Regions from separate parts of the Thiomicrospira aerophila AL3 genome, predicted to be linked through region 1. Evidence: predicted binding sites of a transcription regulator. Region 1 holds the regulator's gene; the other holds the start of a gene.

Evidence for each region. The regulator PhoB, encoded in region 1, activates phosphate uptake and scavenging genes when phosphate is short. The targets are predictions, from matches to a motif close to GNNTGTCATAAAACTGTCANAT.
Region 2: THIAE_RS09190 (UDP-2,3-diacylglucosamine diphosphatase) is a predicted target of PhoB. The motif match lies at 2,309-2,330, and genes of this name have one in related genera.

What each region holds. Positions count from the first base shown of each region.
Region 1 is NZ_CP007030.1:457,529-462,883, reverse strand. Features, by position in the region: gene THIAE_RS02215 (PstS family phosphate ABC transporter substrate-binding protein) at 1-812, opposite strand, end outside; gene phoR (phosphate regulon sensor histidine kinase PhoR) at 907-2,262, opposite strand; gene phoB (phosphate regulon transcriptional regulator PhoB) at 2,278-2,988, opposite strand; gene phoU (phosphate signaling complex protein PhoU) at 3,013-3,744, opposite strand; gene pstB (phosphate ABC transporter ATP-binding protein PstB) at 3,761-4,576, opposite strand; gene pstA (phosphate ABC transporter permease PstA) at 4,608-5,355, opposite strand, start outside.
Region 2 is NZ_CP007030.1:1,890,640-1,895,994, reverse strand. Features, by position in the region: gene THIAE_RS09200 (3'-5' exonuclease) at 1-263, opposite strand, end outside; gene THIAE_RS09195 (glycosyltransferase family 4 protein) at 322-1,419, opposite strand; gene THIAE_RS09190 (UDP-2,3-diacylglucosamine diphosphatase) at 1,419-2,267, opposite strand; gene THIAE_RS09185 (Na+/H+ antiporter subunit G) at 2,400-2,723, opposite strand; gene THIAE_RS09180 (K+/H+ antiporter subunit F) at 2,733-3,002, opposite strand; gene THIAE_RS09175 (Na+/H+ antiporter subunit E) at 2,996-3,493, opposite strand; gene THIAE_RS09170 (monovalent cation/H+ antiporter subunit D) at 3,490-5,010, opposite strand; gene THIAE_RS09165 (Na+/H+ antiporter subunit C) at 5,010-5,355, opposite strand, start outside.

The DNA.
Region 1 (5,355 bases):
ACGTACAATAGACGTGCTAATGGGAAGTTACCGTTTGCCGCGTTTTCTGGTGATGACTCATAGAAAGGCTCACCTTCAGCACGCGCTAAAGGCACTGAACGTACGCTTGAGGTTAGGTAACCAACACCTGAATAACCAATACCGTTAATAGAGGCAGATACACCCTGTACTACAGAAGCAGAACCTGGCTGTTCGTTTACAGAGTTCTTGAAGTCACCACGGCAAAGCGCGATATTTTTGAAGTAACCATAGGTACCTGATACTGAGTTACGGCCGTAAAGCTGTACTGGACGATTCGCCCATTCACCGGTTAGACCCACATCACCCCAAGAAGTCGCATCTTGACGCGCACCACAAGCACGAGTTGATGAGAACAATGCATCAACCTGTGGCAAAGTTAATCCTTCGATCGGGTTATCCTTATGAACAAATACCGCTAACGCATCAATGGCCACACCGATTTCTGTTGGCGCATAACCATAACGTGCTTCAAAAGCAGCGATTTCGCCAGCACGCATCGCACGGCTCATTGGACCAAACTGAGATACACCTTCAGTCAAGGCAGTCGGTGCAGTTGAAGAACCCGCGCCTTGAATCTGTACGTTTACGTTAGGGTACAAACGGTTGAATTCTTCAGCCCATTTAGTCATTAGGTTGTTAAGGGTATCAGAACCCACTGAGCTTAATGAACCCGAAATACCCGAGGTACGCTCATAATTTGGCAAGGTTGGATCAACAGCTGCGATAGCTGGTTGTAGTGTTAATGTAGCAGCAGCAAAGCCCATAGCGGCTAAAAGTTTACGACGTAGCATAATTTAAAGCTCCTTAGGAGAGTTAAGTGAATTTAAACTTCCTGCATAGTATGGTGTTGCAAGGTAACAGCTTAATGAACAAGATTTGACAGTTTTATGACAATTGCGCAACGACGTGATGCATGACGGGATCACGCGTCATGGCAGCGGGAAAAATAACGCGGAAAGTAGAACCCACTTTTAAACGACTTTGAATATCGAGCTTGGCATGATGACGTTCGATAATGTGTTTAACAATTGCCAAGCCAAGCCCGGTGCCGCCTGAACTACGTGAACGAGCGGTATCGACGCGGTAAAAGCGTTCAGTTAGACGAGGAATATCCTCACGGGAAATACCAATGCCCGTATCCTGAACTTCAAACACGAGTTGATGTTGCTCATTTTCAAGCCAACGTACAGTAATTTTGCCGCCCGGCGGTGTGTAACGAACTGCATTAGTGGCCAAATTTACAAACACACTGCGTAGAGGTTCCACCAAGCCAAACAGGTTTTTATGGGTCGCTATCTCAAACTTAATCTGATGCTCATTTTGACTCAGTAGATGCATATCCTGCTCAAGAACAGTGAGGACTTCTTGCATATCGACCAAATCAGGTGGGGTTTTATAACTATCTGCTTCAATTGCAGACAAGGTTAGTAAATCATTGATGATATTTTGCATCCGCTGTGCCTGACTATTCATCTGCTCTACCGGGTTTTGCCACAATACCGGTAAACGCTCATGATCATCTTGCATTAACTCTAAATAGCCGCTCAACACGGTTAAGGGTGTGCGTAACTCATGTGACGCATTGGCTACAAAATCACGACGGACCTGTGCCAGGTTATGGGCTGCAGTAATATCGCGCACAATAAATAAGAAATGATGCTGAAAGTAAGGCACCATCGACGCACTCAAGCGCTGCGTGCTTTGATGGGTTTGATAGAACTCGACCGTTTGATCAAACTCACCCGCTTCAAAATAAGCAATAATCTCCGGCTGACGCAGTAAGTTGGTAATCAACTGCCCAACATCGCTTTGATTTAATCCAAGCAAGGCTTCGGCACCATGATTAATCCATTCAATTTTAAAATTTTTAGATAACGAAATATGCGCATCAGGCAGGAGGTTCATCGCCTGTTGAACTTGATCCGTTTCCGACTTTAAGCGCTTGATTTGACGCTTTTCTTGAAAAGATTTTTCAAAATAACTATCAAAAATATCACCCCAAACCCCAAAAGGCACTTGGTGGGCTTCCAAGTCAGCACTTTTCACCATGCGTAAAAAACGCGCAAAATAAAACATATTGCGCAACACATATAACAAAAAAATCAATAAAAAAGACCAGCCCCAGGCTTGGGTAATTAAGCCGGCAATCGTCGCTAAAAAAATAAGCACCGCAATGCCAATTACTTCTTCATGGAAGCGTAAGCGTTTTGATAAGTCAAAGAGTGGCTTAATGCCAAGCATAATGATTGCTCAACATTAATCAGCAGCGCGTGGGTCGGGTTCCGAAAAACGGTAACCGGCACCACGAATAGTATGGATATAATCTTCACATTGTAGCGGTTCAAGCAATTTGCGTAAGCGGCGAATATGCACATCGACTGTGCGCTCTTCAACCACCACTTGTTGCCCCCAGACCTGATCCAATAGTTGGCCCCGCGAATAGACCCGATTAGGATGCTGCATAAAAAACTGCATCAGCTTAAACTCAGTCGGTCCCATGCGGACCTCCTGCTCCTTCGCCCAAAAACGATAACTGGCCAAATCCATTCTCAACTCACCTAGTTGCAACACTTCTGTGGTTTGAGTTTCTGGATCCTGACGACGAAACAAGGCACGAATACGCGCGACTAAAGCACGAGGAGAAAACGGCTTGACTACATAATCATCAGCGCCCGCATCAAAACCCATCACTTGATCGGTTTCTTCACCGCGCGCTGTTAACATCACAATCGGTAAACTACGCGTTTTCTCATCCTGTCGAATACGTTGCGCAAGCTTTACCCCACTAATACCGGGTAACATCCAATCCAGAATAAGCAAATCCGGTGCGTCATCTTGAATTTTCTGCCAACCCTGTTCAGCATTAGCAGCCAAAACCACATCATAGCCTGCTGAACTTAAGGTAAAGTGCAACATATCACGAATGGCGGATTCGTCTTCTACGACAAGTATTTTGGCAGGGGGCATAAAGTCTCTCATCATGGTCATCGATTAACTAATATTTTCTAAAAATTCAGCTAAACGATTCGGGTCAATATTACGCATTTCCTGACCATTCACCAAATAAATGATGGTTTCAGCCATATTTCGAGCATGATCGGTAATGCGCTCACTTGCCCGTAAAGCATAAATCAATTCGAACAAACATACCACATCGACATCCGAATCTTTAAACAGCGCCATGACTTCATCAGTCGTCACTTTAAAGAGTTCGTCCACACGCTCTTCTTCCTCAATAATGCTGCCGCAACCTTTGATATCTAAACGCACAAACGCATTCAAGGCTTTTTGTAACATCTCGGTAGCACGTGAAGCAATTTCAATCAATTGCTTATAACCATTTAAGCCTTGGCAACGCCCATCATCCATTTCAGCGATATGCACAACCATATTGGCAATCTTAACCACCTCGTCACCCATGCGCTCTAAATCGACACCTAAGCGAATGGCCGCAATAACCAAACGTAAATCAGAGGCGGTCGGTTGCTGACGCGCTAATAGACGCACACTTAAACGGTCAATTTCAATTTCTTGTTGGTTGACCAACTTATCAAGATTTATGACCTCTTTTGCTTCATTTATGTCGTAGTTTTGCACAGCATGAATGGCGCTAGCCAACTGACGCTCTACTAAACCACCCATTTCTAATACTTGATTAAATAACTCTTCAAGCGCACGGTTAAATGAACCAGATACATGTGAACCAAATTCTTGTTTTTCCATTTCGACTACCCTTCTTTTAACCGTAACGGCCTGTAATATAATCTTCTGTGCGTTTAACCTGTGGGTTGGTAAATAAACCATCCGTATCGGTATATTCAATCAGCTCACCCATATACATAAACGCGGTGTAATCCGACACACGAGCCGCTTGTTGCATGTTGTGGGTCACAATCAGAATGGTGAAGTCTTTTTTCAATTCAAAAATCAATTCTTCAATTGCCAAAGTTGAAATGGGGTCTAAGGCTGAAGTGGGTTCGTCTAGTAACATCACCTCAGGCTGAATTGCAATCGCGCGCGCAATACACAAACGCTGCTGTTGACCACCCGACATACCCAAGGCATTTTCATTTAGACGGTCTTTAACCTCTTTCCACAAGCCCGCGCCTTGCAACGCCCACTCAACGGTATCATCAAGGGTCGATTTATTGTTGACACCCTGCAAACGCAAACCATAGGCGACGTTTTCATAGATACTTTTTGGGAAGGGGTTTGGTTTTTGGAATACCATACCAATTCGGCGACGAATTTCAGCCACATCTAATTCTTTGGCATACATATCCTGGCCATGAATATACATCTTGCCATCGACACGAACGATATCAATCAAATCGTTCATACGGTTAAAGCAACGCAGTAAAGTTGACTTACCACAACCTGATGGCCCGATAAACGCGGTTACGCGCTTTTCAGGAATATCCATGGTGACATTCTTTAAGGCCTGAGAATTGCCATAATACAAATCCCAATTTTTAACCTGGATCGCGATTTTCTCTTCCGCAAGATTCATATTGCGGTGATCACGCCCCGTATTTACACTAATGTTCTGACTCATAACTTTTTCCTTCTAACCTAAATTCTGTCAATTAATGTTCGAGTGATTTATATTTTTCACGTAAGCGGTTGCGGATCATAATCGCGCCCAAGTTTAAGCTCACGATGACCAATACCAACAACAAGGAAGTGGCATAGACTAGTGGCTGTGCAGCCTCAACGTTCGGGCTTTGGAAGCCGGTATCATAAATATGGAAGCCTAGGTGCATAAACTTCTGATCCAAATGTACGAACGGTGGATTCGTATTCACTGGTAACTCCGACACTAACTTCACGACCCCAACCAGCATCAATGGCGCCACTTCACCCGCAGCACGCGCGATGGCTAAAATCAAACCGGTCATAATGGCGGGTGTTGTCATGGGTAAGATAATCCTCAAAATCACTTCTAACTTAGTTGCACCCAAGGCCAAGCCGCCTTCGCGAAGCGCGCGTGGAATACGGGATAAACCTTCATCTGTTGATACAATCACCACAGGCAAGGTCAACAGCGCCATGGTTAAGGCCGCCCATAGCAGGCCTGGTGTACCAAAGGTAGGGTTAGGTAACACATGGCTATAAAACATTTGGTCAATCGAATAACCGAGTACGTAAACAAAGAAGCCCAAACCAAAAATACCGAATACGATAGAGGGTACACCGGCTAGGTTATTAATCGAGATACGCACCAGCTTTAATACTGGGCCCTCTTTAGCATATTCACGCATATAGATTGCAGCCAAAATACCCATAGGCATTACAAACAATGTCATAAGGATAACCATCGTGAAGGTACCGACA
Region 2 (5,355 bases), 730 kb from region 1:
ATAAAGCTGTCACAACTTAACACTTCTTCGTTGATTAATAGTTGATCAAGAGTGTGTTGCGCTATTTTCTGCGTATCAAAATCAAAGTCTTCGAGAGGGGGGATGCGCAAACCAGCCGTTAGTAAGGCTTTTTCACCTTTGGCAGGTGAGGCAATAACTTGGACGCCTTTAATGTCTAAACCATCCGAGGCAGCAACCGCTACGATATAGTCTTTAAGCGGTTGGTTGCGTTTATCAATAAGAATAAGTTGAGCTGAGTTCATGAAAATAGGGCAGGCTAAATTGAAAAAAGTTTATTTTAGCAGTTATCCCCAGGCCTGCTCAGTTTTCTTTTGATAACGCAACTGGGCTGGCTTGGTTAGTTGCTTGGGCTGTAGCTTGATTCAATGGGCTTGGGTGATGTTTAATCAGTGCCAAGTTAGCTAAAAAATCTTGGGTCACACTATTCCATTGAAAGGATTCCACGCTAGCGCGCACTTTCTGGCGTTTAACCGATAAGGCTTCGGTAATTGCTTCAAACAGATTGTCATCGAGATAACCATTTACCCCATTTTGCACAATATCAATTGGGCCGGTGACCGGATAGGCGGCTACGGGTGTCCCAGAAGCCATCGCCTCGATATTGACGAGTCCAAAGGTATCTGTTTTAGAAGGAAAGACGAATACATCAGCGCTGGCGTAGTATTGGGCGAGTTCTTCACCAAATTTTTCACCCACAAATATGGCTTTGGGATAGCGGTTGCTTAAATACTCACGGTCAGGGCCATCACCGACCACGATTTGTGTGCCTGGGAGGGTTAGGCGTAAAAAAGAGGCGAGATTTTTTTCAGTCGCAATGCGCCCTACGTACAGATAAATCGGTCTTAGATAGGGAAGCTCTTGGCGCTTTTTGGGGTGAAAGTGCGTTTGATCGACGCCACGACTTAAGCGTTTTAAGTGTTTAAAGCCGCGCTGTTCTAGCTCAGTGATCAGATGATCTGACGGCGCAAAGGTAGTTTGTGCCGGGGCATGAAATTGTCTTAACAAGCTATACATCAATTTTAGTGGCAGCCTGGTACGGGCATAGACGTATTCAGGGTATTTGGTGTGATAGGCGGTGGTAAAGGGCCAGGCCTGCTTGCGTGCTAGCGAACGCGCTCGCCATCCCAATGGGCCTTCGGTGGCAATATGCAAGTGATCGGGTTGCCATTCAATAAGCTGTCTGCGGAAGTCTTTAGCCCACCACACTAATGGAATTGATGGGTAGCTGGGCATAGGCAGGGTTTGGTAGTCGTAAGGATGAAAAACGCGCACCTCATGTCCTTGCTGGCGAAGTTCATTGACCAGTTGCGTTAGTGTCGTCACAACACCGTTGACTTGGGGTTGCCAAGCGTCGGTGACCAACGCGATACGGCGTTTAATAGCAATAGGAAGGGTCATTATGCTGCTTCCTTATCATTAGAGAAGGGGGCCAGATTGGGCTGAATATCCGCCCATTTAAGCAGCTTCAGTTCACCGTCATCTAGCTCAACCAGCGCGGTCAGTGATTCAACCCAATCGCCACAGTTATAATAGGTGATGTTATTTGCAAAGGGTCTTATTTCAGCATGATGAATATGGCCGCAGACCACTCCGTTTACCTTTTTTTGTGCCGCGGCTTTCGCAACCGCCTCTTCAAAATCACTGATGAAATTAACCGCGCGTTTAACGCGATGCTTTAAATAGGCAGAAAGCGACCAGTAGCCAAAACCCATGCGATGACGAAGGTTATTAAACCAACGATTCACGGTTAACATCCATTCGTAGGCCCAATCGCCTAACAAGGCTAGCCAGCGATGACATTGCACTACGCCGTCAAACTGGTCACCATGAATAATCCATAGCTTTTCACCTTTAACGGTCGTGTGCTGCCATTCATCAGCCAGTTGAATATTGCCAAAGTTAATGCCTGAATAGCGACGTAACACATCATCGTGGTTACCGGTTATATAAACCACTTTGGTGCCGCGTTTAGCGCGCGTTAGAATGCGACGAATCACGTTAGTGTGGTCTTGTGGCCAGAAATTGGTTTTTTTCATCCGCCAGGCATCAATGATGTCGCCAACTAAGTAGAGGTGATCGCAGTCATAACGTTTTAAAAATTCACTGAGCTGTGTGGCTTTTGCACCCTTGGAGCCAAGATGAATGTCAGAAATCCAAATGCTGCGTACTTTGATGGGGGCAGATTTGGTGTCTGCGTCTTCGTGGTGAGTTTGTAACCATTCGGGTAGGGCAGGTGTTAGCATCATGACCTTAATCTCAAAAGAATAAGCGTCAGTCTAGGGGGTGAATGTGACAGGCAGATGGCAGCTAGAGGAAAGATTTGTGACGCCAAAGCAGGATGTGATGCTTTAGCGTCAATAGAGGGTTATCGCTTAGTATTACTCTTGGCTTAAGCTCGATTGCGTGCGCTCAAGGCGTTTGGTTTTGATGTGTAACGCCGCTTTGGCCATCAAGTGCGCGCTGACGGGTGCGGTGATGAATAAGAACACTGTTACTAAGAGTTCGTGCAAACTGATTCCCTCACCACGCACGGTAAAAAATACCGCGGAGGCAATCAAAATTGCACCGACACCGAGCGTAGTCGCTTTGGTGGGGCCGTGTAAGCGCATATAAAAATCCGGCAGCTTGTACAGGCCAATCGAGCCAACGAGTGTAAAGAAGGCTCCGATTAAAATTAATAACGATAAAATAAACTCTAACATAGTCGGTCCTTATTCCATGATGTCACCGCGCAGCAAATATTTGCTGAGCGCAACGGTGCCTACAAATCCCATTACCGCAATCAGCAGCGCCGCTTCAAAATAGAGCGCACTGCCCAGGTGCAGGCCTAGCAGAATTAAGAGGGCAATCGAATTAATATACAGCGTATCCAGCGCTAAGATGCGGTCAGGTAACTCGGGGCCAATAATGACCCGGTATAAACTCAAGAACAGTGCCACACTGACCATGGCAAAGGCAATTGGAATGACAATGTCTAGCATGGGGCAAATACCTCTTTCAATGGACGCTCATAACGCTGCTTGATGTCGGCAATCATCTGCGCTTGATCATCAATGTGCAATGCGTGAATAATTAATTTGGTCTGATCCGGTGACAGGTCGCAGGACACCGTTCCTGGGGTCAATGAAATGGTATTCGCTAAAATACTTATCCCAATGGGCGTCGTAATATCGAGCGGCACTTCAAAAAAGCCGGGTTGCAATTTGTCATTGCGGCCTAAGATCAATTTGGCTACGGCAAAGTTAGCTACCATAATATCCCAAAGCACGACGGCAAAAAACTTGGCTAAGGTAGCGGGTTTTTGTACCTTGATTTTCTCTGGCCAAAAAGCCGCCGTAAACCAAGGAATGAAGATGGCTAAAATAGCGCCTAATACCATGTGGCCAGGGTCAAAGCTGTTGTTAAGGAGCAGCCATGCTAACCACAATATAAACGATAAAATCGGATGAGGTAGGACTCGTTTAAGCATCATTTTCTCTCCGTGGCAGGGGTACTTAAGACTGCATCAATATAACTGGCCGCATCAAATACCTGGGCAGCGACTAGATCCGTGTAGGCCGTAATCGGGTGAGCAAATATAATCATAATCGGTGCGGTCGCAAATAGAGCTGCTACGGCCACAAAAGCGGATTTATTCAATGGCTCACCAGGGGCTTGTTCACTCGGTTGTGTGCGGTAAAACAACAAGGAGCCAGAGCGCGCCATAGCGACAATGCTTAATAAGCTGGCAATCAAGACCACCGCAAAAATCGCGGCTAACCATGCATGATCCATGGCCGCGCCAAGAATGAGCATTTTGCCAAAGAAGCCTGATAGTGGCGGCATGCCGGTCATGGCAATGGCGCCAAACATAAAGGCACTCCCGATCATGACCCCATTTGCCATAATGGGCGATGACTCGAAACGATCATCGGTATCACCACGTCCACGTGCAATCACATCAGCGAGTAGGAACATGCCACCTGCAATGAGTGTGGAGTGAACCATGTAGTAAATGGTGGCAGAAATCGCCGCTGGTGTCGCAATACCTACCCCGATTAGCAGGGTTGCCACAGACGCCAGCACCAAATAGGCAACCTGCTCGCGTAAGCCGCGCGCAGCTAATACACCTAACGCAGCGAGTGCCAAGGTGATAATCCCCAAGCCTAACACCCAAGGTGCATAGTAGAAGGCTAAATCGCCGGCATCATCACCGAATATGGTGCCATGTGCACGGATAATCGAGTAGATACCCACCTTGGTCATGATGGCAAACAGGGCGGCCACCGGTGCCGAGGTATTTGCATAAGCGGTAGGAAGCCACAAATAGAGTGGGAACATTGCCGCTTTAATCCCGAACACCACGAGCAGTAGCAGGCCTGCTGCCGCAATCAGCGCACGATTTTCAGCGGGCGCTTCTGCAATCTTCACCGCCATATCTGCGATATTTAAGGTTCCCGTCGCACCATAGAGCGCACCGACCGCAAACAAAAATAACGTGGCACCAATCATGTTGATGACTACATAGTGCAAGCCGGCTTTGGTACGTAAGCGTCCGCCACCGTGTAGCAGTAAGCCATAAGAAGCCAATAGCATCACTTCGAAGAAGACGAACAGGTTAAACAAGTCCCCGGTCATAAAGGCGCCATTTAAACCAAATACTTGCAGCTGGAACAGCACATGGAAGTGGCTGCCTTTGGCATCGTAATTGGTCGCAATCGCATACCAAAGTGAGCCAAGGGCCAGAATGGCGGTTATAAATATCATCAGAGCCGACAGGCGATCGAGTACAAATACGATACCAAAAGGGGCGATCCAGTTACCCGATAAATAGACCTCTATCGCGCCGGTATTGGCGACTTTGAGCATTTCAATGCTGACAAAAATGAGGCCAATCGTAATAAGCAGGTTAAGGGCGCGTTGGAGCTTTAAGCCGCCCATACGCGCAAATAACAGAATAAAGCCAGCGACTAATGGCAGTAATACCGGAAAAGCGGTCAATTGCATCATTATTTAGTCTCCTGCTCATCATGGGCGCGGTGTAGGCCATCCACATGGTCATTGCCTAACTCACTGCGGGCTTTTAGAGCCAATACAATCAAAAATGCAGTCATACCAAAGGCAATAACAATCGCGGTTAATACCAAGGCTTGTGGCAATGGATCACCATAGCCAGCAGCGGCGGCATCAATGACCGCCGGTTGCCCTATGGTTAAGCGTCCCATCGTAAATAAGAACACGTTAACTGCATAAGCGAGCATGGTAAGGCCGAGTACGACCGGAAAGGTACGCGCACGCAGCGTCAGGTAAACTCCGGCGCTGGTCATTACGCCAATCACAATTGCAACTAGCCAT